One region of the Paenibacillus sp. Soil724D2 genome, then DNA from elsewhere that is predicted to be linked to it. Evidence: a T-box and tRNA genes for the amino acid it is inferred to sense, from the RefSeq annotation. Region 1 holds a T-box; the other holds one or more tRNA genes.
The links. A T-box is a leader RNA that pairs with one kind of tRNA and senses whether it is charged. The one in region 1 lies ahead of ASG85_RS29815 (valine--tRNA ligase), so its partner is inferred to be a tRNA-Val.
Positions count from the first base shown of each region.

Region 2: it encodes a tRNA-Val, which carries the amino acid that the T-box ahead of ASG85_RS29815 (valine--tRNA ligase) is inferred to sense. The anticodon was not compared.

Region 1 is NZ_LMRY01000045.1:687,947-704,457, reverse strand. It holds gene ASG85_RS29830 (phosphodiester glycosidase family protein) at 1-1,184, opposite strand, end outside; gene ASG85_RS29825 (RluA family pseudouridine synthase) at 1,468-2,355, shown strand; gene ASG85_RS29820 (LysM peptidoglycan-binding domain-containing protein) at 2,473-3,495, shown strand; T-box leader at 3,673-3,924, shown strand; gene ASG85_RS29815 (valine--tRNA ligase) at 4,024-6,693, shown strand; gene ASG85_RS29810 (bifunctional folylpolyglutamate synthase/dihydrofolate synthase) at 6,755-8,140, shown strand; gene murC (UDP-N-acetylmuramate--L-alanine ligase) at 8,148-9,536, shown strand; gene ASG85_RS29800 (SPOR domain-containing protein) at 9,697-11,046, shown strand; gene ASG85_RS29795 (N-acetylmuramoyl-L-alanine amidase) at 11,187-12,434, opposite strand; gene ASG85_RS29790 (DUF4321 domain-containing protein) at 12,581-12,823, shown strand; gene ASG85_RS29785 (Maf family protein) at 12,881-13,483, shown strand; gene ASG85_RS29780 (RrF2 family transcriptional regulator) at 13,604-14,053, shown strand; gene radC (RadC family protein) at 14,166-14,855, shown strand; gene ASG85_RS29770 (rod shape-determining protein) at 14,892-15,926, shown strand; gene mreC (rod shape-determining protein MreC) at 15,948-16,511, shown strand, end outside.
Region 2 is NZ_LMRY01000001.1:373,648-390,158, reverse strand. It holds gene ASG85_RS01935 (stalk domain-containing protein) at 1-170, shown strand, start outside; gene ASG85_RS01930 (hypothetical protein) at 221-1,357, opposite strand; gene ASG85_RS01925 (alpha/beta hydrolase family protein) at 1,525-2,358, shown strand; gene ASG85_RS01920 (Na+/H+ antiporter NhaC family protein) at 2,362-3,723, shown strand; gene ASG85_RS01915 (metallophosphoesterase) at 3,716-4,228, shown strand; gene ASG85_RS01910 (DUF2243 domain-containing protein) at 4,239-4,697, opposite strand; tRNA gene ASG85_RS01905 (tRNA-Val) at 4,834-4,906, opposite strand; gene ASG85_RS01900 (hypothetical protein) at 5,265-5,459, shown strand; gene ASG85_RS01895 (hypothetical protein) at 5,567-5,866, opposite strand; gene ASG85_RS01890 (alpha/beta-type small acid-soluble spore protein) at 6,054-6,263, opposite strand; gene ASG85_RS37540 (hypothetical protein) at 6,421-6,573, opposite strand; gene ASG85_RS01885 (hypothetical protein) at 6,885-7,211, shown strand; gene ASG85_RS01880 (superoxide dismutase family protein) at 7,379-7,930, shown strand; gene ASG85_RS01875 (hypothetical protein) at 7,952-8,431, shown strand; gene ASG85_RS01870 (hypothetical protein) at 8,561-8,788, shown strand; gene ASG85_RS01865 (Ger(x)C family spore germination C-terminal domain-containing protein) at 8,790-9,044, opposite strand; gene ASG85_RS01860 (glycosyltransferase family 2 protein) at 9,387-10,085, shown strand; gene ASG85_RS01855 (DUF2304 domain-containing protein) at 10,092-10,436, shown strand; gene ASG85_RS01850 (EamA family transporter) at 10,433-10,789, shown strand; gene ASG85_RS01845 (ArnT family glycosyltransferase) at 10,819-12,030, shown strand; gene ASG85_RS01840 (CBS domain-containing protein) at 11,999-12,430, opposite strand; gene ASG85_RS01835 (divergent PAP2 family protein) at 12,584-13,045, shown strand; gene ASG85_RS01830 (GNAT family N-acetyltransferase) at 13,123-13,560, shown strand; gene ASG85_RS01825 (ATP-binding protein) at 13,557-15,176, opposite strand; gene ASG85_RS01820 (MBL fold metallo-hydrolase) at 15,371-16,123, opposite strand; gene ASG85_RS01815 (alpha/beta hydrolase) at 16,221-16,511, shown strand, end outside.

The DNA of each region.
Region 1 (16,511 bases):
GACGTGCCGTTTTTACCAGCTTCCGTGCTGGATTCAGGCTTGGTTGACGTTGTTGACTTCGGTGTAGCTGTTGCTTTAGGCGGGTTTGCTTTTTTATTCGCTTGTTCTTTCAAGAATTCAGGGTGGTCATAAGCACCGCCTGGATCAATTGTCTTAAGTCCTTCCCAAACATTCTTGACTTTTACTTGGTCAGGATGATCAAAAACTAGGAAAGCAGATGGTAAGCGACGCTCCCCGTAACGACTGGAGGGCTTCGTGATCAGCTCATCGTTGTATACCATCTCGGAGGATGCTCCGCCATCTAAGAAGCCAGCATTAATGACGCCATCTGCGAGAAACATATCCTGTACCTCTTTGAGAGTCGCACCTACACTGTGCGTTTGTCGACCGTCGATCACGATGAAGATAACCGTTCCGTCGGCTTTTTGTCCCACAGCTGTACGAGGTGCGCGTCCCCAGCCTCCGTCTCCGCTAGTAATGAGCGGTTTTCCGTTAGCAATAACACGCGGATAGAACGATACGGCGTCAGTGACACCAAGTTTAAGCAGCTCGTCAATCGTATATTTGCCGATAATGAGTGTGCCTTCTTTAGTGAATCCAACGATGTGTTGAGGAACGCTGCCTTCTTGGTCTGTATAAAGAATTTCTCCGCCGGACATAATAGCACCAATTGGCGCAAATCCGTTTCCAAGTCCGTCTGGATCGTTGAAGCCTCCGCCATTTACGCCGGCGACAGCGCCAGTACGTTCTACCATGGATGTAATTCTTTCCCCTTCACCTTGCTTTGCGGGGACAACGACACGAATCGTTCGTGGGTCATAAACATACATTTTCTTGCCCTTCCAAAACTGACCAGAAATATCTTCGACTTTCACAAGACTTTCTGTAGAACGATTTTTATTGAATTGAACCGCCCGCAAATCTTGTTTTTCAACAGAGTTGATTTCGGTCAAATTTTGCATTTCGAGAACCAACTGATCTCTGCGCTCAGCACCAACGAAAATCCAAGCCCAGTCACGATGCTGCGTCGTAATAACGGTTTTAGCCAAATACTCGCGGATATATGCCCCAGGCGGGGTTAGAAATAAGAAGCTTGAACTCAGAAAAGCACAAACAGCTATAACGAGAAAAGTGCGTTTCAGCCAACTATAATTCCGAAAATGCTCTAATATTGAACTACCCAAGGTTGTTCCTCTCCTGCTCTATTATTCTATTTTGGTATTAGATATTTTGATAAGAAATGTCGAAAAAAAACAATACAAGATTTATATTATCATATTTTTGCATGCAATTGTTAATGGTAATTGTTAAAATAAAGTGTACATAATCCCTATTTTCTTAAGGAGTCTTGAATTCTATGAAACGGTATTACTTTTTTGATTTTCCAATAGATTTAATGGCCGTTGTTTTTGTTTTTCTAGTCATTTTGTTAGTAATCTATTTATCTTTTCGTAAAGGAACACTTAAATGACAGAGTGGAAGCGCAGCGGTGAATGGTTGGAGCTCCCGGTTCCAAATCCATTATGGAAACCTCTTAAACCAGGTGCAATAGAAGAATTAGCAGCTATACTGCCTGTTCCTAGAAAGTACTTTCTTCGACTAGCCTCCCAAGGTCTTATTCGGATTCAGGATGACAAAGTTCGACTTCATGCGTTTCCTGAAGAGAAGGCAGCTTTCAGACCCGAACCTTATGATCTTGGCATTTTGTATGAGGACGATTTTTGTCTTGTCGTTAATAAACCGGCAGGCATGTCCGTACATCCGGCTGAAGCAGGGCAAAGCGGTACGTTGGCTTCTGCGGTAGCCTTCTATTTTGAGTCGACTGGCCAGGCTTGTGGAGTTCGGCATATACATCGTTTAGATCAAGATACGACCGGAGCTGTACTTTATGCCAAAAATGAGTGGGCGCATGCGCTTCTTGATGAAGCAATGCGTGATAAACGGATTGATAGACGCTATGTAGCGCTAGCCGAGGGCGTATTCCGAACAAAGCAAGGATCAATAGATGAACCTATCGGTAAAGATCGCTATATTTCAGGCAAGCGAAGAGTTTCACCAAGTGGTGATCAAGCGGTAACGCATTATCGGGTCTTAGAGCAAATGAAGAAAGCAGCTTTCGTGGAACTTACGCTAGAAACAGGGAGAACCCATCAAATTCGGGTCCATCTCAGTCATTTAGGCCACCCGCTCGTAGGGGATTCCCTATATGGGGGTTCATCACGTTTATTTCATCGACAAGCCCTGCATGGGGAGAGGCTTTCTTTCGATCATCCTGTTACTCAAAAGCACGTCATTGTGCATGCTCCTCTGCCCCAAGATTTCAAGCTTTTGCTAGAAGAAGTTTCAGCCCTGTAAAAATGTAGTCATGCCTAGCCCTTCCCACCCATATACTTTTAGAGACAAACAAGTAAATGGCCAAACAATCCGAATGCTGTCCAGCATCTGGATTTGATGGAAGGGAGGATTAATTCGGTGTCTGAACAACAACCAGGTTTAAGGTTCGATATCTATGAACGCGTTCATTTGCAAGAAGATTTGGCGGGGATACAAGAATTAAATGATGTAGAATTGCTTCCTCATATTCAGGTAATTACTTTGGATGATCAGGCAATCCTGAAAGGAAATTTGCTGCTCACAGGCAATTATTTCAGTGAAGAAAGGGATTCACCCAGATCACTAGAGCATTTGATTCCAGTCGAGATCACATTACCTTTAAATCGCATTCATCGTGTGGAAGATATTCAGGTCGAAATTGAAAATTTTGATATTGATCTTTTATCAGCGCGAAGTCTGAACGTTACAGGTGTGCTTTCCCTACAAGGCGTCGAAATTGTTTCGGCTCCGCTAGAGAACTGGCGGGAAGAAGAGGAAGTTACTTTCGTTCATGAGGTTAACATCCCAAGTTTCGAGCCGCCTATGCCCTATCAGCCACAGCCTTTGCAGGAACCACCGGCAATTCCAACCATACGAGAACCTGTAAATGTAGCGCCTTATGCTGAGGTTCCTCCAAATGTGGCTCCTTTTCAAGATGAGGTTGGTTCTGACGATGGCGTAGTTGTCGTGGAGATTGAACAAACCGAATTAAAGGTGGCACCCCATCAAGAAAACACGGTGGTTACGGAAGATAAGAAAGAACTTAAAGTCGCCTTTGGCAAAAAGGCGGATGAGGCTGTGGACATCAACCCGTACGGTATTAAATCGCTTCTTTCTAAGGCAGGCTCGTATCTTACCGATAAGAGGAATGCAGAAGCAGAAGCGCAAGCTGCGCTTGCGGAAGAGACGCGAATAGATGCCGTGGAGTGGAAGCGGCTCTTTCTACAAAGCAACACAGGATCGCAGGAGTTTAGGAAACTAAAATTGTGCATTGTTCAAAAAGAAGATACATTGGAATCCATTGCCAAACGATATCAACTCAACCCGCGTGAGCTTCAACTTCTGAACCGTATGAGCGATCAAGAAATTTCAGTTGGGCAGGTTATTTATCTGCCTAGATAAATAACAGGTACATAGGCAAGAGCCTTTGGCTGCTTATAGCGGCTGGGGGCTCTTTTTCATTTTCGTAACATCTTTCGGAAGCAAGCATAATTTATGCATAAACGGTAATACTGGAATGATATATTGACTCTATTTCAAATGTTCGATATCATATGATGTAAACCATTTTGAGTAATATTGGAAACGTTGATAGGGAGTAGTAGGCGGTAAGCCCTTCAGAGAGTGGAACTGTAGCGCTGAAAGGTTCCATAGGAAGCAACCGAACGAAGTCGCCCTGGAGTTGTGAATGTGATTGTATGCGCCCGTTTATGCGGTGAGCAGCATTAGCATTCGCCGGCCGCAGCCGTTATCTGTTTGAGAGCCACGCGCTTCTTTTGAAGCTGCGCGGAATGAAGGTGGTACCACGGAAGCAAGCCTTTCGTCCTTTGCGGGCGGAGGGCTTTTTTTGTTTGAATGGACGCCGATGTGAGATGACTTACAGGCCTTATAAGCCTGTTTAACAGAGATAATAGTAATGGAGGTAATCTTATGACAGAAGCTAATGAGACCAAAGAACAATTGCAAATGCCCACTACGTATGATCCTAAAGAAGCTGAGCGCAAGTGGTATGATTACTGGATTAAAAATGAATTTTTCAAAGCAGGCACCCGTCCTGATGCAGAAACCTACACCATTGTGATTCCGCCTCCGAACGTAACAGGTATGCTGCATATCGGGCATGCGCTTGATTTTACACTGCAGGATATTTTAATTCGTACCAAACGAATGCAGGGTTATGACGCACTTTGGCTGCCTGGATCTGACCATGCAGGTATTGCCACTCAAACCAAGGTAGAGCAAAAGCTCCGCGAGCAAGGGCAATCACGTTATGATCTTGGACGCGAGAAGTTCTTGGAGAAGGTGTGGGAGTGGAAGGAACTATATGCGAACACAATTCATGAGCAATGGGCCAAAATGGGCTTCTCGCTGGACTATTCGCGTGAGCGATTCACCTTGGATGAGGGTCTTTCACAAGCCGTTCGTGAAGTATTCGTAAGTCTTTATGAGAAAGGCCTCATTTATCGCGGGAATTATATTATTAACTGGGATCCAGCGGCTCGTACAGCGCTATCTGACATTGAAGTAGAATATAAAGAGGTGCAAGGCGCCCTTTATCATTTAGAATACAAAACGACGGACGGAACAGGTTCAATCGTTGTTGCCACCACACGACCTGAGACGATGCTTGGCGATACAGCGGTTGCTGTTCATCCGAAGGATGAGCGCTATCAGCATCTCATCGGCAAAACGCTGCTTCTTCCTATCGTGAATCGTGAGATACCGATCATTGCGGATGAGTATGTTGAAAAAGAGTTCGGAAGCGGCGCCGTCAAAATTACACCGGCCCACGATCCGAACGATTTCGAAGTCGGGAAGCGTCACGACCTGCCGCAAGTTCTGGTAATGGACGAAACCGGCACGATGAACGCAAATGCGGGTCCCTACCAGGGGATGGATCGTTTCGAATGCCGCAAGCAAATTGTTGCTGATTTGAAAGAGCAGGGTGTTCTTATCAAAATTGAGGAACACATGCATCAAGTAGGTCATAGCGAGCGCAGCGGCGCCGTGATCGAGCCTTATTTATCAACGCAATGGTTTGTGAAAATGCAGCCGCTTGCTGATCAAGCGATTGATGCACAAAAAACAGGCAAAGGTGTTAACTTCGTACCGGATCGTTTCGAGAAAATTTACTTGAACTGGATCGAAAACGTACGTGATTGGTGTATTTCCCGTCAGTTGTGGTGGGGACATCGTATTCCAGCGTGGTATTGCGCGGACTGTGGTCAAATCACGGTAACGCGTGAGGACGCTACGGCTTGCTCGCATTGCCAAAGCACGAACTTGAACCAAGACAACGATGTGCTAGATACATGGTTTAGTTCCGCATTGTGGCCGTTCTCTACACTAGGCTGGCCGAATGAGACTGAGGATATGAAACGTTTCTATCCGACGAATGTATTGGTTACGGGCTATGACATCATTTATTTCTGGGTAGCTCGAATGATTTTCACCGCTCTTGAATTTACGGATCAAATTCCGTTTAAAGATGTATTGATGCATGGTCTTGTACGGGATTCTGAAGGCCGCAAAATGTCAAAATCACTTGGTAATGGTGTCGATCCGCTTGAAGTCATCGAGAAGTATGGCGCTGACGCTATGCGCTATATGATTTCGACCAGCAGCACACCGGGGCAAGATCTACGTTTCCGTTGGGAACGTGTGGAGCAGGCGCGGAATTTTGCTAATAAGATCTGGAATGCTTCTCGCTTTGCTTTAATGAATCTAGAAGGTGTAAACGCAGCAGATATTGATCTAACAGGTCAACTAGGTACTGCAGACCGCTGGATTCTTCACCGTCTGAATGAAACCGTTCGTGACGTGACTCGTCTAATAGATAGCTATGAATTCGGTGAAACTGGACGCTTGCTGTACAATTTCATCTGGGACGATCTCTGTGATTGGTACATTGAGTTTAGTAAGTTAAGCTTATACGGGACAGATGCAGCTGCGAAGAGTAAAACGCAGTCCGTACTTGCGTATGTACTTGACCATACCCAACGTTTGATTCATCCATTCATGCCGTTCATTTCGGAAGAGATCTGGCAGCATCTGCCGCATGTGGGTGAGACGATTACATTAGCATCTTGGCCAGTAGAGAATGAGGCTTTCGAATCGCCTGATGCTGTTCGTGAGATGGAACTTTTGATGGACGTTATTCGTTCCGTTCGTAATATACGGTCCGAAGTGAATGTGCCGATGAGTAAGAAAGTTGAACTGCTTGTAAAGCCGGCTAGCAGCGAAACGCTGAGTATTCTCCGCAGCAATGAAGAATACCTGAAGCGTTTCTGTAACACTTCCCTGCTCCAAATCGACGCAGAAATGGCAGCACCAGAGAAAGCTATGACAGCTATCATTACAGGAGCTGAGCTTTACTTGCCGCTGGCTGGTCTTATCGACATTGCGCAAGAGCTCACGCGCTTGGATAAAGAATTACAATCTTTGCACGGTGAAGTAGAGCGTATCGAGAAAAAACTAGGCAATGAGGGCTTTGTGGCCAAGGCGCCAGCTAAGGTCATTGAGGAAGAAAAAGCAAAGCTTGCTGATTATGCTGACAAGCGAGACAAAGTGATTGCGCGTTTAGCGGAGTTAAAAGGATAATTGTAGTAAAACAAACGATTGCCTAGTTACGAAAACAAGCTGATTCATATAGTAAATGAGGATGAAATCGATGGATAAAATCAAAGACACCCCTTCGGCTGAATTCCAGACAGCGCAAGAAGCCATTGCTTGGATTGTCAGTCGGATGGAGAAGCTCGGTATGAAACCGGGACTTCAACGAATGCAGATGTTAATGGAGAAACTAGGTCACCCCGAACGTAGGCTGAAGTTCATTCATGTGGCTGGGACGAATGGCAAAGGCTCTACCTGTGCCTATCTATCTTCTGTTTTGCAGGCTTGCGGTTATGACGTGGGTACATTCACGTCTCCTTATTTGGAGAAGTATACGAATCGTATCCAAGTGAACGGAGCCGACATTCCGGACGACGTGCTGCTCAGACTGGTGAATGAAATGAAGCCAATCGTTGACGAAATTGCAGAAACTGAGGTCGGACCTCCGTCTATGTTCGAAATTTCGACTGCGCTTGCGATTATGCATTTTGGCAAAGTGGCATATCCCGATTACGTAGTATGGGAAACAGGTCTCGGGGGAAGGCTGGATAGCACGAATATTGTGAATCCCGTCGTAACCATTATTACGAATGTAGGCCATGACCATATGGAAATCTTGGGTGATACACTCGAATTAGTTGCAGCTGAGAAAGCGGGTATTATTAAAGCAGGTGTGCCCGTCATTACCGCTGTTGAGCCGCATGAGATTTGGAGTGTGATCGATCAAATTGCCAAGGAGAAAAAAGCGACACTCTATTCACTTGGCGGACAATTCAATTTCACGAATGTGAGAAGCGAGCTAGATAGCCAAACTTTTGATTTTAGCGGGCCGTTTCGACATATTCATGGTGTGCCGATTACATTAAACGGTGAGCACCAATTGAAGAACGCAGCAGTAGCCGTAATGACGCTTGAAGTTCTTCGTCAATATTATGCCTGTATCGTTGATGATGAAGATCTGTTCAAAGGACTCAAGGAGACACGTTGGCCGGGCAGACTTGAGATGGTTTCGAGCGAGCCTCGTATATTACTCGATGGCGCTCACAATCCAGAAGGGGCCGCAACGCTGGCTGCCGCGCTCCAAAGTGTATATACTTACCGTAAGCTTCATATGATGGTAGGAATGCTTTCTACGAAGAATCATCCAGGCTACCTGAGGCATATACTACCATTGGTGGATACTCTTATAATTACGGAACCCGATTTTCATAAAAAAGGCGACGCTTCTATGCTCGCTGAGATTGCAAGAGAGCTGCTGCGCGAGATGAATCGTGAGGTAGATATCATTGTTGAGCGAGATTGGAAGCGAGCTTTAGAAACACTAACAAGTAGAACTGAGCAGGATGATCTGGCGGTCGTATCCGGCACGCTGTATTTAATATCTGATGTTCGTTCTTGGATTACCTATCAAACCGATTCTGAAAAAGGATGGTGAGAACGGCGTGAGTCAAGCAGAACACGTACATTTTATTGGCATCGGCGGATACGGCATGAGTGCCATTGCCAAAGTCATGCTGGAAATGGGATACCGGATATCTGGTTCCGATCTGGCACAGCAAGAGCTTACAGAAAAGCTGAAAGCGAAGGGTGCGCAAGTTTTCATCGGACATGAAGCTAGGAATGTGTCAGGGGCCGATTTGGTTGTGTATTCAACCGCTTTAGCCAAAGACAATGTAGAAATGCAAGCTGCGGAAGAATTGAATATTCCGATTATTCATCGCTCACAAATGCTTGCTCGGCTCATGAATGAACGCAAAGGCATTGCGGTAGCTGGGGCCCACGGGAAAACAACAACATCGTCAATGATTGCTTTAGTCATGGAGATTTGCGGAATAGATCCGACCTATATCATTGGTGGCGAGATCATGAATGTTGGCAGTAATGCCAAAGCTGGCAAGGGCGAATTCGTCGTGGCAGAAGCGGACGAGAGTGATGGAACCTTCCTTCAATATCACCCAACTCTCGCACTTGTGAACAATATCGAAGCGGATCACTTGGAGAATTACAATGGTGATTTCGAGAATTTGAAGAAAGCTTATAAGCAATTCCTCAGTCAAGTTAGACCTGGCGGGAGAGCGATTGTTTGTCATGATGATGCGTTCTTACGTGAAATGATTCCGCAAATTCAAAGCGAAGTTATTACGTATGGCATAGATACTGAGGCTGATTATGTCGCAAGCGATATTACGCTAGGCGACCGTAAGGTTACGTTTACTGTACAGTTCAAAGGGGCTGCACTCGGTCAGGTTAGCTTGTCCGTACCAGGTAAACATAACGTATATAATGCATTAGCGACGCTTATCACCTGTCTGGAAGCAGGGCTTTCTTTCGAGCAAATTGCAGAAGCTATTCAGGAATTTCGAGGCGCAAAGCGTAGGTTCCAAGTGCTGGGAGAAGTTGCAAACATGTTGGTTATTGATGACTACGCGCATCATCCTACGGAGATTCAAGCAACGATTTCCGCAGCCAAAGCAACAGGGAAACGCATCATAGCTGTATTTCAACCGCAACGTTATACGCGAACCTATTATTTATTTGAACAGTTCAGCCGTTCATTCGATGAAGCTGATGAGGTTATTATTACCGATATTTACTCACCTGCCGGAGAGCAGCGAATTGAGGGAATAGATTCAGTTAAACTGGTTGAATTGATCCGCAGTAACAGCAACCCGAATGTTCAACATATTGCTACTCGGGATGAGGTACTCACTTATTTGATTCAGCATGTGCAGCCTGGTGACCTGGTGTTAACCATGGGGGCTGGCGACATCTGGAAAGCAGCTGATGGTTTAGCGAAATCGCTGCGTAAAAAGTACGAACTGACTAGTTAGAAAAAAGATCGCTGCAAGCCAAATGGCTGGAGGCGGTCTTTTTTTGCTGAAAGAAACATAATGGGGTTCTCTTAATCATAATCTAGTAACAGAAGATTTGGACAAGACGACGCGGCGCTATGCCCGTTTCCAAATAAATTTTACGAGGAGTGATTGAGAGATGAACAAGAATAAAGCAAGAATAACCTACCGTTTCGATCCGCAAGAAAGCTCGGAATCCAACCGTAGAGCATCGCGAGTACCAGATAAAGAGGAGAAAGTGATACCACTCTATCAGGAAGAATTTAAGGTTATAGATTCTACGATTGACCGTCCCACGTCGGATGAGGTGACTCCTTATCATCAAGCGGAGAGGGAGCAGGTCGAACATTTATTTGAACCTCATGCTTTAAATACGTTCACGACGGACTTTGGAAGCTGGAATAGTCAGATTGAAACGGAAGGTGAGCGAGTGGAACGCATCATTCGTGAGTCACAGGCAGCCCGAGAGAATCCAGCTGTTAGAAATCCGTCAACAGAGAGAGCTGAGCCTACTTCTGACAGACATCGGGATGAGTGGTCTTCCTGGACGTCTAAGGAACCATATAAGGAACCGGGGACAGGTGCCAGATACGCGAAATCAACGGGTACACCTTGGATTCGAATTGCAACATCAGTGGCAGGAGCGGTGGTGACGGGGATTGCGTTTGGTTTCTTTGTTCTCTCCATGTTTTCAAGCGATCGTGATACCAAAGATACGGCAGCGATTAAGAATACGATAACAGTTCCTTCACCCAATGTACAAGCAGCAGCACCATCGAAAGCGCCAACAGGAGCAACTAAAACGACGACAGATCAAGCGCCTGCTATTCCGGCCTCTGCCTCTGCTGTCACAGCGGTTCAAATTCCTGCGAAATCGTATACTTTCCTTCAAAATGGTGTATTTAGTACCTTACAGGGAGCTCAAGCAATCCAAGATACACTTAAGAAGAAAGGATTAGCCACGGCGCTTGACACGACAGATAAGCTAACCGTCTTCGTCGGATTTGCCAAAAACCGAGATGATGCTCTCGCATTAAGAGAACAACTGCAAACAACGGATAAAACCATTGAGGTTTATATGAAAAATGTGGATATCCCTGCGGCCACAGGGATTCGTTGGAGCGGTCAGAAACCGGAGTCGGTTCCAACTTTCATTAGTGAAGGTGATAAACTAGTGAATACGATCAATGGTTTAGCGCTGGTTCACTTGGCTGAAACGAAGCCAACCCCGCTTGCTGAAACGTCGCTGCAATCGATTCGCACTTCCCATCAGCTGCTTACCACATTGTCGGCCTCGCTAGGCGAGGGGGTAGGCGATGACACGAAGGCATTCTTGCAAAAAATGACCACATCGATCAACAGTGCGGTTCAATCGATGGAAGAGTACAAGAAGAGTCCTTCTACGGCTATGCTTTGGCAGGCTCAATCGTCCATGATGCAGTACATTATTGCTCAGAGAGAGCTGCTTAAAAAAATCAGCGTATCCTAACGAAAAAGCAGTGCGCCCAAAACTCTCAGGAGTTTGGACACACTGCTTTTTATTTGATAGATAAGAAAGTATAAGTTTTATTACACTTCGCGTCATCAGTCTTGACAAACGCGCTCGTCCCTGAAGGACGACGGAGTCGTTTATCCTTGGTAGTAGCGATTGAGCATGGCAGCAATCTCTGCACGGGTAATGGTTTGACTAGGTTTAAACGCAGTATCCGTGATACCATCAATGATGCCCATATTTTTTAGCGCATAAATGGCTTTAGCACTCCATAGTGTCTCAGGTACATCGTTGAAAGATGCAGATGCTGCTGCAACAGAAGGGTTATTCGTTGTGGAAGACGACATTTGTAAAAGACGATCGAAGAGAAAAGCGACTTCACCTCTCGTAATCGATTGATCGGGTCGGATCGTTCCATCGGAGTAGCCCTGCAGGAGGTTTAAGTTTTTGGCTTTGGCAAATACAGGGCTTGCCCAATGAGAAGACGGCAAGTCTTTGTAACTTTGCTCAGCGGCAGCTTGGCAGCCATAAACGATAGATGTCACGGTTTTGCCCGGCTCGCAGACAGCTTTCAACTTGCTGAACGTAAACACCCGATCCATTAATGTGAGAAATTCTGCTCTTGTTAAAGCACGTTCCGGTTCATAACGATTAGCAATGCCTTCAATGATCCCTTTATTTTTCATCCGCAAAATCGCTTCTCTGGCCCAATGACCAAGTGAATCTGTGAACAAGGGCGGCGTGTAAGCAGCGATACCATCCGCAATACCTGCAGCCATTTTAGACCGAACGGAGTCACTTGCTAGCAAAGCTGCGTCGCTTGTTTGGCTGAGAAAGGCGGTTTCTACGAGAATACTCGGAATGGTTCCCATTCTGGCTACATAAACAGCACTTGGAACAAGACCTAGGTTTTTGGTTCCGGCAGCAGCGACGAGTGAATCCAAAACACGCTGTGCGAGGTCTTTGCTGTACGGAGTTAATTGTTTCATTGCTTCACTTGCTGGATAATCCTCTTGTGGATAATCATTGTCGTAGTAAAGAACCATGGTTCCTTTCGTTTTGCCGTCCGGATGCGCATTGGCGTGAATAGATACGAATAAATCCGCTTGCAAAGTATTGGTAAATTCGACGCGCTGTGCGAGTGACCAATAGGAGTCATCTGTTCTTGTTAAGACAACTTCGTAACCTTTTGCGATTAGCTCGTCCCGTACCTTCTGGGTAATGTCCCAATTGACATCTTTTTCACGAAGACCGTTTACACCAGTTGCTCCAGGGTCACTTCCGCCATGTCCGGCATCGAGGACAACTTTGTACGCGAATGCTTGATAAGGAAATGCAAATGTAAGTAATAAGGATAAAAGGATAAGTCTTTTAAGTAGAGTCATAAGTTGAAATACCTCCGCTAACTATCTTACTAGGATAGGCTTACATTGTAAGCTGGTAAGAATCACCACCCTATCCTATTTTTACTTGGAAAAAAGAAGAGTCTACCCGTATAATAGGGCTTGTACATAAAGAGAGGATGACAGGAATGAAAAAAGGTACCTTCACATTGATCGTATTTTTAATCGTCGGTTTAATTACCGGGATTATCATAGGCCAGCTGCTGGCTGCAGTGCCTGCTCTCGCATTTTTGACCAAATCGGCGCAAATATCATGGGAGCCCAAAGCCGATTTACAAGTCGTGAAATATGAGTTCCATCTTTTGGTGAAACTAAACCTGTGCAGTATTCTTGGACTAGTGGGGGCTTACCTCCTGTATCGTAAGGTGTAACTGGATTGTATTTGGAAGGCCATATTAAATATTACAATCAGCTAGGAGTTGTTTCTTTTGAGTCATTCCCCTAAACAAAGACTTATTCTTGCTTCGTCTTCGCCGCGGAGGCAGGAACTTATTCAATCACTTGGTTTACCCTATATCATTCGAGTGAGTGACGCAGATGAGACCGTCGAAGAAAAAATATCGCCTGCTGAGCTCGTAGAAGTGCTCTCTTTGCGTAAAGCTGGAACTGTTTTGGAAATGCTTGAAGCCAGTGAAAAAGAAGGAATCATCATCGGTTCTGACACCGTTGTTGTCTATCAAGATGAGGTTCTAGGTAAACCGGTGAATGAGCAGGATTCTTTCCGGATGCTTAAAGCACTGCAAGGCAGTACGCATCAGGTTTACAGCGGAGTTGCTTGTGTGGACGCGGCTACAGGTAAGCAGGTAGTCTCTCATCGTGTGACTCATGTGAAGATGAAGTCTATGTCGGACGCACAAATTCTACGTTATATTGCCACAGGAGAACCTAAGGATAAAGCTGGTTCTTATGCGATTCAAGGGATCGGGGCAACGATCGTGGAATCTATTGAAGGTGATCACTTTACCGTTGTTGGATTGCCGCTTTCTCTGCTCAGTGACTTACTGCTAAGCTTTGAGATTCAAGTTCTATAATCATCCGATCTAGGCTGGAATATATGTCCAATATAGGACGCATACATTGACTGTGTAATCTGTAACGGTTACAATGACAGTAAGCGACATGACTTCGCATTCTTCAGGGAGGTATTTGCCATGAACAGCGAATTTACAATAGCCGTCCACAGTCTCGTATTTCTGGCTCATTTACCGGATCATATGGCAACCAGCGAAGAAATTGCTGTGAATGTATCTACCCATTCTGCTCGTATACGTAAAGTTATGGGCTTTCTACGAAAAGCAGGTTACGTTTCGACCAAAGAAGGAATCGGTGGCGGATTCATACTTAGCTGCAACCCGAACGAGGTAACACTCGGCGAAATTTACCGATTAACTTGTCAAGGTTCCTTGAAACCGAGCTGGTGCTCTGGTGATGAGAATAAGACCTGCGTCATTTCATCCAAAATGGATCTATTGATGGGGAAAGTTTTCATTGACGCAGAAAAGCAAATGGAAATATACTTTGATGGACATACCATCGGCAGTATGCTGGAACAAATCAGAGCGTTCGAATGCCCACAATCGAATAAAGAGCAATTGTCCTAGAAGCCCTCGGATCTTATAAATCCGCGGGCTTTATTTTGTTTTTATGAGCACTTATCCGTATGAATGGGATGCGTTTAAGTAACACAACCTACATAATGAAAGAGGGGAATTCATGGAAGTCACAAGTTTGATGTTACGAGAAGTACCACAGGAGGAAAGACCCAGAGAGCGCATGCTCCAATACGGAGCAGGTGCATTAAGTCATGCAGAACTCCTGGCCATTTTACTTCGAACAGGGACAGTGTCGGAATCAGCGCTGCGTCTAGCAGGTCGTATATTAAGTGAAAGCGGCGGGCTGCGCAGCCTTGTTGACATGAGTAAAGACCAGCTAACCCAAATCAAGGGAATCGGCAATGCGAAGGCGCTGCAAATTCAAGCCGGAATTGAGCTCGGACGCAGATTAGCCAAGAGTACATTTGCGGAGCGAGTTACGATTCGTTCCCCCAAGGATATTGCAGATTTAGTGAGTGAAGATCTTCGCTATTTGCAGAAAGAACATTTCGTTTGCCTGTTTCTCAATACCAAGAACCACTTGCTTGCGCAGGAAACATTATCGATGGGCAGCCTGAACGCGTCCATTGTTCATCCTCGTGAAGTTTTTCGCGCGGCAATTAAGCGCAGCAGTGCTTCAATCATCTGTGTACATAATCATCCTAGCGGTGATCCAACTCCAAGTCCGGAGGATATTCAGCTCACGCATCGTCTTATGGAGGCAGGAACAATAATTGGTATTGAAGTGCTTGATCATGTTATCATTGGTGATCAGAGATTCATAAGTTTGAAGGAACAAGGCTTTATGTAATATAATAGATAACGCAATAGGAAAGGAGCAACTACCATGTTCGGTGGTTTTACGAAAGATTTAGGAATTGATTTAGGTACAGCGAATACATTGGTATATGTAAAAGGCAGAGGAATTGTCGTTAGGGAGCCGTCCGTGGTTGCTCTACGTACTGATACAAAAACAATCGAGGCTGTCGGAGATGCCGCTAAAAAAATGATCGGCCGTACACCAGGCAACATTCGCGCAATTCGTCCAATGAAGGATGGGGTTATTGCTGATTTTGAGACGACCGCGACGATGATTCGCTACTTCTTAAGACAAGCACAGAAGCAGCGTTGGTTGTTCCCGCGTCACCCGAATGTGATGGTTTGTGTGCCTTCAGGCATCACAGCTGTTGAGAAGCGTGCTGTTGAAGATGCGACGAAGCAGGCTGGAGCACGCGAAGCTTACACGATTGAAGAACCTTTCGCAGCAGCGATCGGTGCTGATCTTCCCGTCTGGGAACCAACTGGTAGCATGGTTGTTGACATTGGAGGGGGAACAACGGAGGTTGCAGTCATCTCACTTGGAGGGATTGTAACGAGCCGTTCCATCCGAATTGCAGGCGATGAAATGGACGAAGCCATCACTCAATACATTAAACGTACGTATAATTTGATGATCGGTGAACGTACATCCGAGACGCTTAAGCTGGAAATCGGGTCGGCACTTCCTATGGACAAGCCTGAGTCCCTCGAAATAAGAGGACGTGACCTAGTTTCCGGATTACCGAAAACGTTAAGCGTTTCTTCCGATGAAATTACGGAATCGTTGACGGACACGGTGAATGCGATCGTTGAAGCTGTGAAGGTTACTCTCGAGAAGTGTCCGCCTGAATTATCAGCGGATATCATGGATCGGGGAATTGTACTGACCGGCGGCGGCGGCTTACTTCGTAATCTTGACCGTCTGCTTGCCAGAGAAACCGGAATGCCAGTACTCGTCGCTGAGAATCCGCTAGATTGTGTGGCGATTGGAACGGGGCGCGCTTTGGAAAATATCCATTTGTTCAAGAACAGATCAGGATCCAGTTCGAGATATAAGCGTTAATATTCGTTAGAAGGTGCTAATTTGTTTAAATTTATGGGCAACAAGAGGTTGATTTTTCTGATGTTCGGTCTAGTCTGCTTCTTTATATTGATGGGACTGACACTCGGGAACCGGGCACCCATGACGTGGCCGGAAAAATTTGTTAAAGACTCGGTATCATGGACGCAAGGACTCTTCTACAAGCCCGCTGCGCAGGTAGCGGGTTTCTTTGAAGACATCCGTCAGCTAAGAGTTATCTACGAGGAAAATAAGACGTTGAAACTGACTCTTACGCAGTATGCACGAGATACACAGCGTTTGAATGAGCTAGAATCACAAAACAAGCGGTTAATGGAAGCTCTTGGCTTCACAGAAAGACAGCGTCAGGCTAACGTGTATACGTATCGCATTGCTGAGGTCGTAACGATTGATCCAGACCCGTACAACAAAACGGTCACGATTAATCTAGGCGATAAAGATGGCATTAAAGAGAATATGGCCGTCATGACCGTAGATGGGTTGGTCGGCAGGGTGAGCAAGGTGTTTGGTTTCCACTCTAATGTTCAGCTACTCAATGAAATCAATGATACCGATAATAATTCTAAG
Region 2 (16,511 bases), on a different contig from region 1:
CGAATAAGGATAAAGTGAAACACAACGCTGTCGCGGATGATGGCAGTTTCCAAACAGCGCTTTTGGCGACGGGTGAATCGGAAAGTGTTACGTTTGCTAAGCCAGGTGAGTATACGTACTTCTGTGAGCCTCATAAGAATTTCATGAAGGGTAAAATTACTGTAAAATAAAAATGATAAGCCCGGCATCTCTCGACTAGCTCCTGAGATGCCGGGCTTTATTATTGCATGACAGCGCTGCGGATATACCAGCGCTCATCCAGCGAAGCTCTTTCGAGATGAAAGAGCACGCGCCTGTTCGCAACCGCGGAAGGACGTACCGGCGTAGCCGAAACGTCAACCGCGGTGTCAAGCTGCAGGAGCTGGGACACGTCCCGCTCCGGGAACTTGGACAGGCGGCGCATGCTTCGCACATGCAGCGCCTGTTCTTGCCCTGTGGTGACCTGCAGCAGCTGCAGGTCACCTTGGTTCGCTGCGCTGATCCATACGTCGATCAGCGCCCAAGGCGAGAGCTTGCTGATGTATTCCGTCAGCAAGCCTGCCGCTCGGTGCACCATGACCTGGTGCGCCGGGTCGACGGAGCGGGAGCCGTGCGTCACGCTCCCGAGGAAGTGAATACAGAAATGACCGTTAAAGTCATTTCCCGGTATACCATCCCCACCATGCGGCATGCCGTGCATGGACCCGGCCAGCGTGCGGCCGTTCAGCTTCACGAGGACTGCTTTGCGGTCCCAGCTCCAGGCGCCGCCGTAAATGGTTTTGAGTGTCGCAGAGTCGGATTTGGTCAGCGGTTGTACATCCGCATGATGCGAGCCTGCGCGGCGCTGCCCCTCAAAGCTGAGACCGCTCTCCACGTCTACGATGGTGAATTTACTGTATTTGGGGAGGACTTCACTAGCCTCCTCCCAGGGAAGTATTTCGCCATAATGCTTGGCTCTAACAACTTGAACTTGCGAACGCAGTGTTTCTTGAGCGGTGCTTGAGATGTTTAACGTGAGTCTCGCCGCGAGATCTACCACTTCTCCATTCGGGGTGACACCATAACGTTGTGGCACACCTTTTTTGTCAAAGGAAAGCGTGGTGTCCGGGGGAAGCGGTGCGATGAATGGTGTACCAGTTCCTCCATCTTCAAGCTCTCGTTGCAATTTTTTATCTGCAAATATAGCTTCAGTTTGATAAGCCGCATGAGGTGAAACTTTAACGATCAGATGGAACTCTCCGGAACTCGCGGTTTCTTCAAGCAGTGGCATATAGCCGTGAGCCCATGTGTTTATACCTATTGCAGCTGTAAGAAGGTTTGTAAGCAACAGTGAGTAAAACAGCTTTAGGAGCAAGCTGTTTGCTCGGAGTGGATGCATAGGTTAGCTTCCTCCTCATTCAGTTTTATAAGCACATAATCAAGTTTTTACTAAATGTCTTAAATTTATGAACAGTAGTCCTGCTAATGCTGATCTATTTAGATTTGTGATAAAATAACAGAAGTATGCAGGATTTAGAACACGATTTGGAGAGGAAGGAAATACGAATGAAACCAAGCACGGGTAAACCGTTTGAACTATGGATAGAGACTGATCGTGTTGTAAGAGGTGACTTTTATGAAGCATTGTCACAACCGGCCAGAGGGACTTTAATTATTTGTCACGGGTACAAAGGTTTCAAAGATTGGGGAATGTTTCCGCATGCAGCTGAGGCGTTAGCCGAAGAGGTCGATGTGATTTCGATCAATTTTTCGCACAACGGCGTGGGAGCTGACTTACTTGAGTTTACGGAGCTTGAGAAATTTGCTCGAGAAACTTATTCCAAAGATTTAGAAGATTTGGATGCTGTTGTGAATGATATTCGTAACCGTGAAGGCTCAGCCACTCAGAAACCCGTTATTCTTTTAGGTCATAGCAGGGGAGCAGCTGTGTGCTTGATCTATGCACTTGATCATCTTGAACACATAGCCGGTGTGATTAGCTGGAACGGGATTGCGAATGTCGATTTGTTTACGGAGGAAAATAAAGGGGAGATGCGGGCAACAGGACGAACGTACACGATGAACGGTCGCACGAAGCAAAACATGCCGCTAGACCTCGAAATTTTAGAAGATATGGAGCATAATCGTGAGCGTTTCGATATCGTGGGAAGGATTAGCGGTGCTAATTTCCCAATCGCCCTTATTCAGGGGACGGAAGATGGAGAGAGAGGAATCCGAGGTTCTAAGAGGCTTGTTGAGCAAAATGCCGCCATTGCATGGATTAGAATTCCTGAGGGTAACCACACCTTTGGTTCTGTTCATCCATTTCAAGGGGAGACGAAGCCTCTGAAGGAAGCAATTCATGAAACCAAACGAACGATACAAGGGATGTTAGCCTAGACGATGTTAACGATTAGACAACTTAGTGCAGTTATCACGATAACGATTATAGGGCTTGCTGTCGCTTATTTTTTACATATTCCTTTGGTGATTGGATTTTCAGTGGGGCTTTTGACCTTGGCTTTCCTTATTTGGCGAGCGGAAACAACATTTTGGAACATCTTGAAAAGCATGTGGGAAGGTGTCAAGCATACCAAAGAGGTCATTTGGATTCTTGCCCTAGTTGGTGTGGTTATCCCTACATGGACATTGAGCGGTACGATCCCATTTATGATCGATTTGGGCCTTAGTATCGTTGATCCTAGTTTTTTTCTAACTTTTTCATTTGTACTTTCCGTTTGCATCTCTATGGTGTTGGGCACATCTACGGGTACACTCAGTTCTGTGGGTATCCCATTAATTGGTCTGGGGCTGCTGCTGCATATCCCGCTTCCTATGGTTGCTGGCGCACTTGTATCAGGTGCTTTCGTTGGTGATCGGACTTCACCATTTTCCAGTGCAAATAGACTTGTAGCTTCTTCAACAGGCGTATCCATGCAAGTCCTTTTTAAAGCCTTACTACCCACAACAATAGGTGCGCTAGGTGTAGCGCTGGGTTTTTTCTTAGTTTGCGATTTTCGTGGAGAATGGCATCAGAGTGACATCACGTTACACAATCAGCAGTTTGCTTCGGGTTTTAGGTACAGCTTGTGGCTCTTGTTGCCAGTATTTGTTCTATTGATTTCAATCCTTTTAAGGTTGAAAACAAGAAATGGCTTCCTCTTGTCGATTGCTTGTGCGATCGTAATTGGCTTGAGCTTGCAACAAATGACTTGGAATGAATGGCTGCATGATATGTGGTTTGGTTACCATTCCAGCTTATTTAACTCGCTGCAAACCAAAGGGCTTTCTAACATGACCGAGCTAATTGCACTTATCGCCCTCGCGGGTGCTTATAGTGGCATTTTAGAAAAGTATCGTATCCTAGAGACTTATATGCAAAAGCTGCTAGGGACGATGTCCGCTTCACTCCTTTCAGCGACTGTACGAACATCCCTATTTGGCCTTGGGCTTGGACTTGTTTCGTGCACACAAACATTGCCTATTATGATGACGGGGCGGAGTTTACTTCCTTTTTGGGAAGAGCGATTTCCTCGCAGTCAACTTGCCCGTGTTGTGGCTGATTCAAGCCTCATTCTAGCTGCTATGATTCCGTGGAACATGCTTGCCATCGTCTGTGGAACAATAGTAGGCGTACCCGTGCTGGCGTATATTGGCTATGCCCCTTTTCTTTGGGCTTTGCCTGTGTGTACTTTGCTGTGGTCTTTATGGTGGAGAAAAAGTGGAAGTTTAAGTAGTAGAAGAGGAGTGGGATTCAATGGCTAATACCTATTTTATATCGGACCATCACTTTGGTCATTCATCCATTATTGATTTCGAAGCTCGGCCTTTCGCCGATGCAGACGAAATGACCGCGACCATGATTGCCAAATGGAATGCTGTCGTCAGCCAAGAAGACAAAGTATTTCATCTAGGGGATTTTTCCTTCTTGAATAAAGAGCGAACCAAAACCGTTGTTTCGGAGCTAAATGGTTACAAAATCCTCATCCTAGGCAATCACGATCGGGGAAGGTCGAGAACTTGGTGGCTTGAAGTCGGTTTTGACGAAGTGAGCGAGTACCCGATCATTTATAAGAATTTCTTTTTCCTATCCCACGAGCCGATGTATATGAATAAACAAATGCCCTACGTCAATGTACACGGCCACATTCACAGCCAGAAATACGAGGGGCGTCATTATTTTAATGTGAGTGTGGAGCATTGGGATTATACGCCTGTTTCTTTTGAACAGATTCGAGATTCCGTTGTGGTGAGTGAGGAGCAGTCGTGAAGGTACGGTTTCATCGTACCTTTTTTCTAGTGTCAATCTTTAACTTCAAATAACTGCGTCCGATGATTATTAAAATCACCCCTGAGATTAAGTAACCAATATCATAAAGCAACCAATTCGGACTAGCAGGTTTAACATGATGTAAGCCTAAGAGTTGATGATCTATTAAACCTTCTAGTAAATTAAAAGCGCCGGCACCAATAATCATTGAACCGATAAAGTTTCGCCAGTTGAAACTCAGATGATCATTTGAAGCATCTTTAAATATTTTAACGCAGGCAAGCACTAGCAGTAGCGTTACAAACAAATTAAATACACCATCTGAGAACAGCTCAATCCGATGATTATGGTGGTCAATGACATGGTGCCACTGCAAAAACTGGTGAAAAAGGATGCCATCTACGGCACCCATAAAACCTAATCCTAGGATTAGTGCATTGATTAATAGATTCTTTGTTTTTATATCCATATACGATCATATCTCTCCCATGCATCCTAATGGTAGTGCATATGATAGTATTACCTCAGTAAATAAATGATAAACCTTTGTTTGCTGGGGGTGAAAAACGAAAGAAAGTCCTTACAATGTAAGGACTTTCTTAGTATGACCTGTAGTGGGCTCGAACCACTGACCCCTACCCTGTCAAGATAGTGCTCTCCCAGCTGAGCTAACAAGTCGTTTTTTGAAGACAATTAGTAATATACCAAGGATTTAAGTGATTGTCAACAGATGGTTATCATTCTTATTTACGCCAATTACGGAACAGCTTTTGGAAAAACGGAAGCGTTCCTCGTTTCTTTTTGGACCTGGGAATGTAAGATATGTTCGCCAATGAATCATGGCCTACGTCTTTTATGGGGAGCAGGGCGGAAAGTTCTTCCTTTGAGACTCCTTGTGCTGTCATAGTAGCTGTCAACCCTTCCGGACAATCTGACACTACTGTACCATATTTAGGGGCTTGTTTGATAGTGGGGCTTTCATCTTGGCTTGATTTATGGTAACTTGATGACAGTAGATCTTGGGAGGAACAAGGAAATGACGAAACAACAGCATCGTTGGAATTTGCGTTTGAAGAGCAGTAATGTATATTTAGGCACTGTATATTTAGGGGATCCGCTTCCAGAAATCGAAGATGTCATCATGATTGGCGAGAAGAAATATACGATCCTTGAGCTTGGGAGTAACCGTGACGCAAGTGACGTATTTGTTGAAGAAGTGAAAAAGAAATAAGGATTCAAAATGAAGCGCTATTCTAGTCGGATGATTCCGATGGATAGCGTTTTTTTTGGTTTCATATGCAATGAAAAGAGGCTGCTGTTACAGCCTCCGTGTATGTATTATGTGATGTTGTATAGAGAAGCAAGGCAATCAACGAACATTTTGTTATATTCTTCGCGGGTATAGTCTTTATTGCAGGCAATGTCTCTTCCTAGGAATTGATACCAAGTGATTTCGGTGGGAATCTTTTTGTATACAAACTTTTCGTTCTGGATGAGGAACGTATCATTCTCGAAATAAGGTACATTGTCAAATTGCAGAGCTTTTTCGCCTTTTTGTTCGCTAACTAATGTAGCCAAAAGAATGAGCATGCGATAGGGATCACGGAATATTTCATATTGTTCAGTCAAGGTAAACACTCCTTTATCAGATGACGGACAACGTAATCATACTAGAACTATTTCCAGAATAGAATACTTCCGTGGAAACTGGTGAGGAATTTGAAGGAATACATGATCATTTCGAAGGAAAAAAAGAAAAGACTGATTTTCACTCTAAGGAGGATCGAGTGAATCAGTCTTTTTTGCTTGCTCCTACATCAAAGGATTAGCGTTTGAAGCTGGAAAGTTGTTGCTCAGCTATTTGCACTAATCGCTTCGTGATGTTGCCACCAATGGCACCGGCATCACGTGTTGCCAAATTACCGTTGTAACCATTAGGGGAGAGAGGGACACCAATTTCCTGAGCGACTTCATACTTCAGTTGATCCAATGCTGCCTTTGCTTGTTGTACGACTAAAGTGTTGTTTCTAGCCATTCATAATCATCTCCTTTTTTTTGGTACACCAGTATTATTTGAATGTTCAGATTATTTATTCATGAAATTTAAATAAATTTACAAGTTTTTTTACTGTCTTCCGAACATCAATAAACCCCCAACCAATAGGTTGGGGGAGAATATATAATTAGGATGATTATTCCTCTTCGGATTCCGTGCTTTCTTCCGCAGCAGCAGCTTCTTGGGTAGCTTCTGCAACTTCTTCAGACACCTCTTCGTTCACCACTTCTTCGGTGGACTCTGGGGCGGTTTCTTCTTCATTTTGTACAACTTCTTCCTCTTGGCTCATATATTGTCACCTCCTTTGATACGTATAGTATCATCATAGCGGCTTCTAGCAGGCTAAACAAGTAGGGGAGTGGGGGATTTGATAGATTTAATGTAACCTTAATCGGTTTGTCATTCCATGTGAAATTCGTATAGCAATATAAGTCGTATCCTACGAGAAAATGCTTTGTTTTCGCCTGATAGTACGATTAAGCATGTTTTATTTTTTCTATGAATATACATGAGGCGAAGCAGTAAAAGTTCACGATTTACTAAATTGAGCTTATGCTTACGAAGTTAGTTTTCTTACGAAAACTCTTAGGAGGAATCCGAATGAATCGCTCGGATGTTATTTTGGAGTTACAACTTGTACCGGAATTGCTTAAACAAGCAGAAGCCATCTATGTGGATGCGGTATCGGAACTGGCCTGGGCAAAGCATCAGCTTCTAGCCAAAGAATGTGAAGTTATTGGGGACGGAATGGTTACAGGGAAAAATGAGCTTCACCGACAAGCGGAGATGTGGCCATACACCAAAGATTTACAGCAGCAAGTTTTGCGAATGGAAGACGCCGTCGAGCATACGAAGGTTGAGTTCCATTTCTACAAGAGGAAGCTAGAGAATCTGCAAATCATTGCGAAGCTTATGACGATCTTATAATGAGATAATGAAATGAATCAAGCCTGTAATCGAGAGATTACGGGCTTTTTGCTATAGAACGCTTATTATGAAAAAATTGTTCTTTTAATGCGGTTACAGTGTAATGCAGTTGTGCATCCTAAGGGTAGATTATGTAAAAGCCAAGTATTCGGGAGGATATCGCCAGTATGAAAACAATTAAGATCATCATGACTGCCAGTTTGGGGTTGCTTGTACTTACCGCATGTCAAAGTGTGAAGAGCACAGTAACGACAGAAGCCGCAGCACCACCTTCAGAGCTGCAAGTTTCACTTATTGGTTCGAGCGGCCAACCTATAGGTACTGCCCATTTAACATCTGTTCAGGATGGAGTTCAAATTGATCTCCAAGTTAGCGGGCTGACACCAGGAAAACATGGCTTACACTTTCACGAAAAAGCAGTCTGTGAAGCCCCCAACTTTGAATCGGCAGGCGCTCACTTCAATCCATTTAAGAAGGAACACGGGTTTCACAATCCTAAAGGTTTCCATGCAGGGGATCTCCCCAATTTGGTCGTGGATGCACAGGGAAATGGAAAGTTCAATGCCATTACAAAGTCGGCAGTGCTGCTTCTAGACAAGCCTAATTCATTGTTGAAGCAAGGGGGAGCTAGTCTGGTCATCCATGAGAAAGAAGATGATCTGAAGACGGATCCATCCGGTAATTCGGGTAATCGAATTGCATGCGGTGTTGTGAAATAATGGAAGGAGCTGTCTGACAACATGATTAAAACACAGGATCTCAAGCTGCAAATGGATGAACTAACCAAACAAAATGATATGGTACTCATCGAGCTAGAGCAAGTAAAGAAGATGTTGATTAACAGCTCTCAAAGCTCACAAGGAAGCCAGGGGCAGCAACAATTTAATAATAGCAGTAGTGATCAGCAAACCTCTAACTCTAATCAACAGGCGCAGGGTCAAGACCAAGACCAAGATCAGAATCAGAATCAAAGTAAAAGGGCCGGTCAAGGTGACGCGAACGGTCAGCAAGTAACGGACTTAGCCAATGATTTATTGAAAATCAAGGATCTCGTAGAAAAGTTAGAACAAAAAACGTCCCAATATGTTAGCAGTCAGTCCAATGGTACATTAAATGAGAAAGATGCGGTCAATCTTATTTTGACTTTAATGAATGGTATGGTAGATTGGGCAAGCGAATTTGTTTCATCCAGAGCATCGTCGAATGGGCAAGTACAATAGTTTAAAACGTCTATGAAAAGGCAAAAGGGCCGCAGAAAGCAGCTCTTTTGTCTTTTTTGTCGAATTCTAACTTAATTCATTAAGTGAACTTAATGAAAGGTTTGTTGATTTTTTAGGCGATTCGACAATATGTCCATATTTACAGATGGCAGAATGACCGATAAAGTAAAGTGTAGACAAAAAGAAAGAGACAAACCTGGATGGGGTGTTGCAATCGTGAGAGAAATCGATATTAATCACGTCATGAGTCAGCTTGGAATTCAGCCATCACAATGGCAAGAGCTGCGAGATCAAGAAGATCAACAAGAGGAAGTTGAACGTACATGCGTTATAGACACATCGATGGAAACTTCCTAAATTACTTAATAACTCCCACGCCATCAAGTTTCACCTGGATATTCACGTAAAACTCTAACTCATGATAGAGGGCTTGCCACGCTTTCCATTCTTCTTTTACTGTGCCAAAGTGATGAGCTCTATAATCTAACCCAAAGCCTAACGGATCCACATTTGCTTTTTGGAACTTCTTCAGCAAATTTATGATCAGGGTTTCACATGTTTTCACAATGGCTTCTTCATAGGTTTTTAATTTATTGGGGTCAAGTGGCTTCAACGTTTGCTCTCATCACATTAAATATTCGTGTTTCGTCAGCGTTTAAATGGAGTTTGGTTTTTTCCTTATCGAAAATAACGGAAGTGTTGAATGTATAATGGTTAATTGATGCTTTAATAATGGGAAGGATGGGACCCAAACCCCATTCTTTTTTTGCGGTAAAAATCGAATAAAAGGATATCCTTCCTTTCCAAGCAAAGTTTTCCTCTTAGTTTGTCTCTTTACAACGGGCCCTATCCATTAGTGTTCTTGCCATTTGGTTTAATCAGATGGAGAAGGGGGTATGCTTGGGAATAGAAATGGTTAAGAATGGATGAACTTAGGGAGGGAAGGAATGACCTCATGAAGACACTTGCCATCATTCCGGCTTATAACGAAGAAATGACAATAGCAGGCGTGGTGGCCTCCATAAAACGAGAGCAGCCTGAAATGGATATTGTCATTGTTAATGATGGTTCCACGGATCGTACCTCAGCGGTTGCACGTGCCTTACAACATGCGGCTGTAATCGATTTACCTGTCAATTTAGGCATTGGAGGCGCCATGCAAACGGGTTTCATGTACGCAGCAAGGAATGGCTACGATATCGCTATTCAGATTGACGCAGATGGTCAACACGATCCCGAAGCGTTGGCTCAAATCATGGAACCAATCTTGACTGGGCATGTTGATTGCTGCATCGGCTCTCGATTTCTGGTGAAGACCGCGTATCGTTCCGCATGGAATCGAAGATTAGGCATTCTCTTTTTCACTTGGATGATTAGTTGGATGATTGGCAAAACCTTCACTGATCCTACATCGGGTTTTAGAGCGGTGAACCGTCCCATCATTGAGCTTTTCGCCCGCTATTACCCGGAGGATTATCCGGAGGTAGAGGCTGTAGTTTTACTGGAACGGCAGCAATTCAGAGTGAAAGAAGTATCAGTTTTGATGCATGCGAGGAAAGCGGGACATTCGTCCATTACCCCAGTGAAATCGCTTTACTATATGGTTAAAGTATCTCTAGCTGTATGTATGACAAGAATTCGTAATGTGAGTTGATAATTCGTGAATCTGTATGTTTGGGCAATCTCTTTTTGTTTGGTGTTTATTTTCATTTCCGTAGAGCTTATTCGTAGGCAAAAACTACAGGAGCAGTACGCCATTCTTTGGCTAGTACTAGGATTAATCATGGCATTGTTTAGTGTGTTTCCGAGCTTATTGGATTTGGTTTCGCACAGAATGCATATCTACTACGCACCTTCGTTGCTATTTCTGGTGGGATTGTTATTCTCACTCGTATTTATCATGCATTTAACGCTTGTCATATCTAAGCTCCACCGCAAACTAACCCGACTTATTCAGGAAGTCGCACTGCTGCAGGAACAATTACGAGGGAAGGGATCTGAATGATACGGATGACGGCTCCGCTTCTCATTGTATTCCTAAATGTATGTTTACTGGTGTGTGGTCAAATTGTATGGAAAATAGCGCTCAATCGAACGCCATTAACAGGAATTCAAAATTTAGGAACCGTACTGATGCAGCCTTATATTCTTGTGGGGTGCTTACTTTATGGCATCGCTACGTTGATATGGTTCTATGCTCTTAGCCGATTTGATCTAAGTCGTGTTTATCCGCTCCAATCGATCGCGTATGTACTAGGTGCGTTGTTCGGTTGGTTGGTTTTAAAAGAAACGCTTACATCATCGCAATGGGTAGGGCTGCTCTTCTTAGTTGGAGGCGCCTTCTTGTTAGCTAGATAGGTTCGTTCTAATAAGGAGAGTAGGATCTTATGAAACGCGGAGTTTGGCTTGGCTTGCTGCTGCTCATGGCTGCAGCTTTGTATATACGCCTGCACTATGTGCTTGAAGCTGAATACCCACCACTTGAGTGGGATCAATTAGAGTACACGAAGGCAGCAATTCAATTGCTCGAAAAAGGCATATTCGCCTATCGCGATACCGTGCCTAACTCACTCGTGACACCCGGATTTCCGCTGCTCTTAGCGGCTGTATTTAGCCTTACAGGTCATGAACAACTGGAGCCGGCATTAATGGTCGTTCGTATCATGAATTGCTTTATTTCACTGGGAGCGATACTATTCCTATTCCTGATTGGAAAAAGGATGTTTAACCCCATAACAGGGCTAATCGCTGGCATTTTTGCCGCGGTATATCCTTCCTACGTCTGGTCAACTTCACTGATCTTGACGGAGGTTCCGTTTTTGACTATTTTTACGGGGCTACTCTACATGCAGATGCGTATCATACAAGATAACAAATGGCGGGATCATCTATGGATGGGGGCTCTGCTTGGGCTTTGCGTCCTCATTCGTCCGAATGTACTTCCCCTTGCTGTTGTTCCTTATATGTTTCTTTGGGTAAGAACGAAGAAAATAGACGCAGCCTATGGATTACTAGCAGCTGCGTCTTTTGCCTGTATCATGATGCCTTGGTGGATTCGGAATTGGATAACTTTTCATTCTTTTATTTTTATCGCCAATGGGGAAGCAGGCAATCCGTTCCTTGGAGGAACGGACCCCTATTTCCGAGGAACAATTGATTGGGACCATATCGATACAGATCATCAATTCGCTGAAGGTGTGAGACGGATTAAAGAAGGTTTGGCCCAGGAACCGTTATTATGGATGAAATGGATGACAATAGGAAAATTGCTTGTATTTTTTAAAACGATGTGGGTGGGACCGTATCCCTTTTCCGTACCAGCGTGGTATGCGAATGCACTTACACAGTTGCACACTTTCTTAATTGGTGCAGGCAGTATATCGATGATCATTTTCAGCTTTCGCAAGCCTTTAATTCAATATATAACAGTGGCATTTCTCTTGTTCTTAGGTGTCCATATGGTGTTTATTCCGGTAGATCGTTATGTGTACGGTATGCTTCCATTTCTAATGCTGGGCAGCGCCTATTTGATCTCACAAGTCATCTGCTTACTTCATAACGCTTGGACTACCTCTCTCCTGCAGCGGAGGGGGATTTAAACACGAGCTGCTTCGCGCAGTATTCGATAATCTCGCTTCTACGAACGATCCCGATGAATTTATCGGAATCATCTACGATAGGAACGAAGTTTTGCACTTTGGCCAAATCGATAAGATCGACCATTTCGGCATGAATATGTACCGGTTTATTTTGCACACGCAGAGGAACCTCGGCCAGCACATGGCGGTGAGCATTTTCGAAGCCAACGCCATCTGAATTTTTAAGAAACCACAATAAATCTCCCTCGGTAACCGTACCTACATAATGACCATCATCGGAAAGAATAGGCACAGCCGTATAGCGGTGATATTCCATACGTTCTAATGTTTGACGAAGCGTTGCTTGCAATGTCGTTGTTATAACTTCGGATTTAGGCAAAAGGAAAAAAGCAATATTCATTCATTAACACTCCTTAGAGTTTTCAGTAGGAAAACTTTCTTCGTAAGCATAGGCTTAGTTTTCAGTAGGAAAACTTGTTCAACATGTCTATTGTATCAAACTTTTCGAATAGAATCTAAACCTGTGATGGATGCTAGAAGTGAGGTGAAAGTTATGAATCGAGCATTGACAACTGCAGTCCTAGGAATTGGTACTGCTCAAGTAATGAAATTACCGCTTTTCTATTTGAAAACTGGAAAGTGGGATTGGTCGCAACTGACCCAAACAGGAGGGATGCCAAGCTCGCACTCCTCGGGAGTATCAGCGCTTGCAACCTATATAGCGATGAAAAGAGGCCTTTCTGCAATTGATTTTGCCGTGAGCTCGGTTTTCGGAGCGGTCGTCATGTATGATGCAATGGGAATCCGGCGGGCTGCTGGAGAGATTGCGGTTGAAGTGAATGACCTTGATGAGCAAGTTGAGAGATTGGCTAAACAGCATCCGGGTTTGTACCATGCACGAAGACGTAAAGCACTTAAGGAACGATTAGGTCATTTGCCAAGAGAAGTCGTGGGAGGAGCGCTTCTGGGTATTGCCATAGGTGCTTTTAGTTATATGCTGGAAAACAAGAAATAGTATGAATCGGTACATGTGGACAACTTTTCTTGAATGGGATAAGATCAAGAAATGTTCTTAGAAAGGAAGAAGTTCACATGGAAATCATTCGAGTCACAACGAAAGATCAATTAAAAGCCTGTTTTGGAGTAAGGTTCAAGGTGTTCGTTGAAGAACAGCAAGTACCTGAGCACGAGGAAATTGATGAAAAGGATGAATCACCTGAAGCGTGCCATCATTTTCTAATGGTAGATGGTGATCAGCCAGTTGCAGCAGCTCGTTGGTATGAATATCAGCCTCATACGGCTAAACTGCAGCGGGTAGCGGTATTGAAAGAATACAGGGGCCGATCCCTGGGTAAACAAATGATTCTTGCCATGGAGCAGCAAGCTCGCGAAGAGCATTGTACATCTGCGATCCTCGATGCACAATGTCAAGCAGAAGGCTTTTATAGCCAACTTGGTTATAAAGTCATCTCGGATGAGCCTTTTTATGATGCTGGCATCCTGCATGTAAGAATGAAAAAACCGCTTTAGAGAAAAGCGGTTTTTTCATTCTGTGAATTTTCTTCAACTAATGGGAAGGTTATGATAAAACGAGTGCCCTTTCCTAGTTCGCTCTCAACTTCCAAGGTCCCTTGGTGATCTTGAACGATTTTGTAGCAAATAGATAAACCAAGTCCGGTACCGGCAGCTTTTGTCGTGAAGAAGGGATGGAAGATTTTCTCCAACTGTTCACTTGGAATGCCTGGGCCGTTATCTGCAATAATTAAAGTCGCGTTCTTCGGATCGCGGCTTAATTGCATGCGGATAATGCCGTTCTCTTCCATGGCTTCGCAAGCATTTTTAATAATGTTAAGTAATAATTGTATCATTTTATCTTGGTCCATCCAAACGAGAATAGGATCCATCCATTCTTGATAATGGATTTCGTGGCCGAAACGAGTAGCTTCTGATTCCATCAAGGCAATGACCTTGAGTACACACTCATGGAGAGAATCGACCTGGAAATCAATGCGATGGGGTTTTGAGAATTGGAGGAATTCAGCTGTTAAATCACTCATCCGATCAATTTCATCCATGATCATCGCATACCAATTTTCAATATTGTAACCATTTGCCTTAGAGATTTGCAAAAATCCTTTTACCGTTGTCAACGGATTTCGAATTTCATGAGCCATCCCGGAAGCAAGCTCACCGACGACTCTTAGTTTTTCCGATCGGAGCATATGCTCTTCGCGCTTTAACCATGATTCCCGCTTCTTGATAAATAGGTTATGCTCGGCTAATAAAATGAGATCATCCTTCGTCAAACCCTCCAAAGGATAACTAGCAATGCCATACGTAATTTGAATGCCAGTCAATTTAGGGAGTTCAGAATCAAGCTTTAGCTTAAAAGATGTGGTTGAATCATGATCTGGATTTAGCGGCATAACGACAGCGAACTCATCACCGCCGTATCTTGCTATAAAGAGGGAATCTTTAAATAAGATTTGCAAGAGGTCAGCCATTTGCTTCAAAATGAAATTCCCCGCTTGAAACCCGCGCGTAGTATTCATTGCCTTCAGATCCGTACAATCAATAAGAATAAGGACTAGATTTTGCTTTTGCTGTATGTATTGTTCCAATCTGCGATGTGACTCTTCGTAATTATATAATCCTGTTAGCGCATCCTTTTGCGCGTATAAAGATCGTTCATTTCTTAAAGAATCTGCTTGTCTAATTGTAGAGTAAGCTGCTCGTGTGAATAAGGCTACCGCGGTAAAACCAAGGACGCTAGTAAGAGCATACATCCATAGCAAGTTTTTACTGGAAAAACCAATAATGAGATAAACATTGCAAATATAAATGAATGCATAGGACGCAGCTAACAACCATGATTTTTTGCGGCTTTCTTCTTTATAAATATCAAAGGAAAGTGTTAGTATGTACAAGAGAAGACAAAAATTCGAATGTCCGATGTAATGTAAAAATCCAATGAAAAGTAAGCGAAGCCAAGGGATAGCCGCATGCTGCATTTGAACCTTTAAACTGATGATGTAAAGGACCAATCCTATAACAAGCAAGGGTATGCTTATTGCAGTATGCGATATAGTTGTGTATAGACAAAAAACAAGAGCATAGACATAAAAAATCCAATTGATAACCACCATATCATCTCCTGAATGTAACTAAACACGGTCACTCATCTTTGAATAGCCTCCGTAGAGGTTTCTCACATTATTGTGACAAGTTCTCTGTCTATGAACTAAATCCCTTCTAACAATAGTAAACAAAATTGAAAAGTATCACGTTGCTTCTCAAAAAAAAAACCTTAAGGACAATTCATCCCTAGGTTTTGATCGTACTATTCTGGAATTTCAATCACTTCATGTTGATGGATGAAAGTCATGCTGCCTGTTTTCCCAACAAAATTCATCATATCATCGCCATAATGCATCAGATAGATTCGCTGTTGTACATAATCAGGCAAGGTAAGCAGTTCTTCCAATGTAGCGTGAATAAAACCGTTCCCGCTTAGTTGACAATCGTGTAGTATAGTGTGACAGTTTCTTTTGTTGACAATTTCTTGAACGAGAAGTTCCTCATTAAATTGAGTATCAGCACTATAGAACGTTCGGCCATTGATAAACAGTGAGTAGTTAAGCTTATGAGGTATGTGAAGTGTGGATATAATTTCAATGGTTAGCCCGGGAAGGATGTTAACAGTGACATTTTCTTCGATAAGGATGACTTCAAAATAATCCTCAAGATTGCTGAAACCGTCTGTGGGATTATACATGCCGCCTTTTAGCGTGTTTTCCCAAAGGACTCTAGCTAACGATTCTGTTAAGAAAAGTTTGGTTTTCTTCTGATTATATTGGTACAACAATCGAAAGGCAATTTCTTCTAATCCGCCTACATGATCAGCATGAATGTGCGAAATGATGATACCATCAATTTGGTCAGGCTCTACACCGAGGTCATGCAGCGATCTAGGCGTTGTTGCCCCGCAGTCGATTAGGATGTTCATTTCATTAGAACGGATTAATGCGCTAGTATTGTAAAATGTTTTGGCAAACGCACTGCCGGTTCCCAACATTTGAATTTGCAAACTCATTCAGCAGCCTCCATTGTTCGACAAAAACCATCTTTTTCTAATGTAGCATGGGAGGTTGCGGAATTTCAACCATTAATTAAAAGGTGTTGATTACTTTATGATTTGGATCCTTAGTAGCATTTTGTTCGTTCTTGTCTGTCTTGCTCTAATAGGTATATCGGTCTATGTGGGTTGGCAGCTCACTCATCCGAAGCGTAAGCCGGTTGATGCCTCGCCTGACGAGTATGGTTTGCATATGGAGAATATTACATTCCCAAGCCGATCTAGAGATGTTCAATTAGATGGATGGTTTTTGAAGTCTCCTTTTGCTCCAACCGATGCTATTCCAATGACTGTTATTATGTCTCATGGTTATGCAGGAACCCGTCTGGAAAAAGGACTTCCGGCG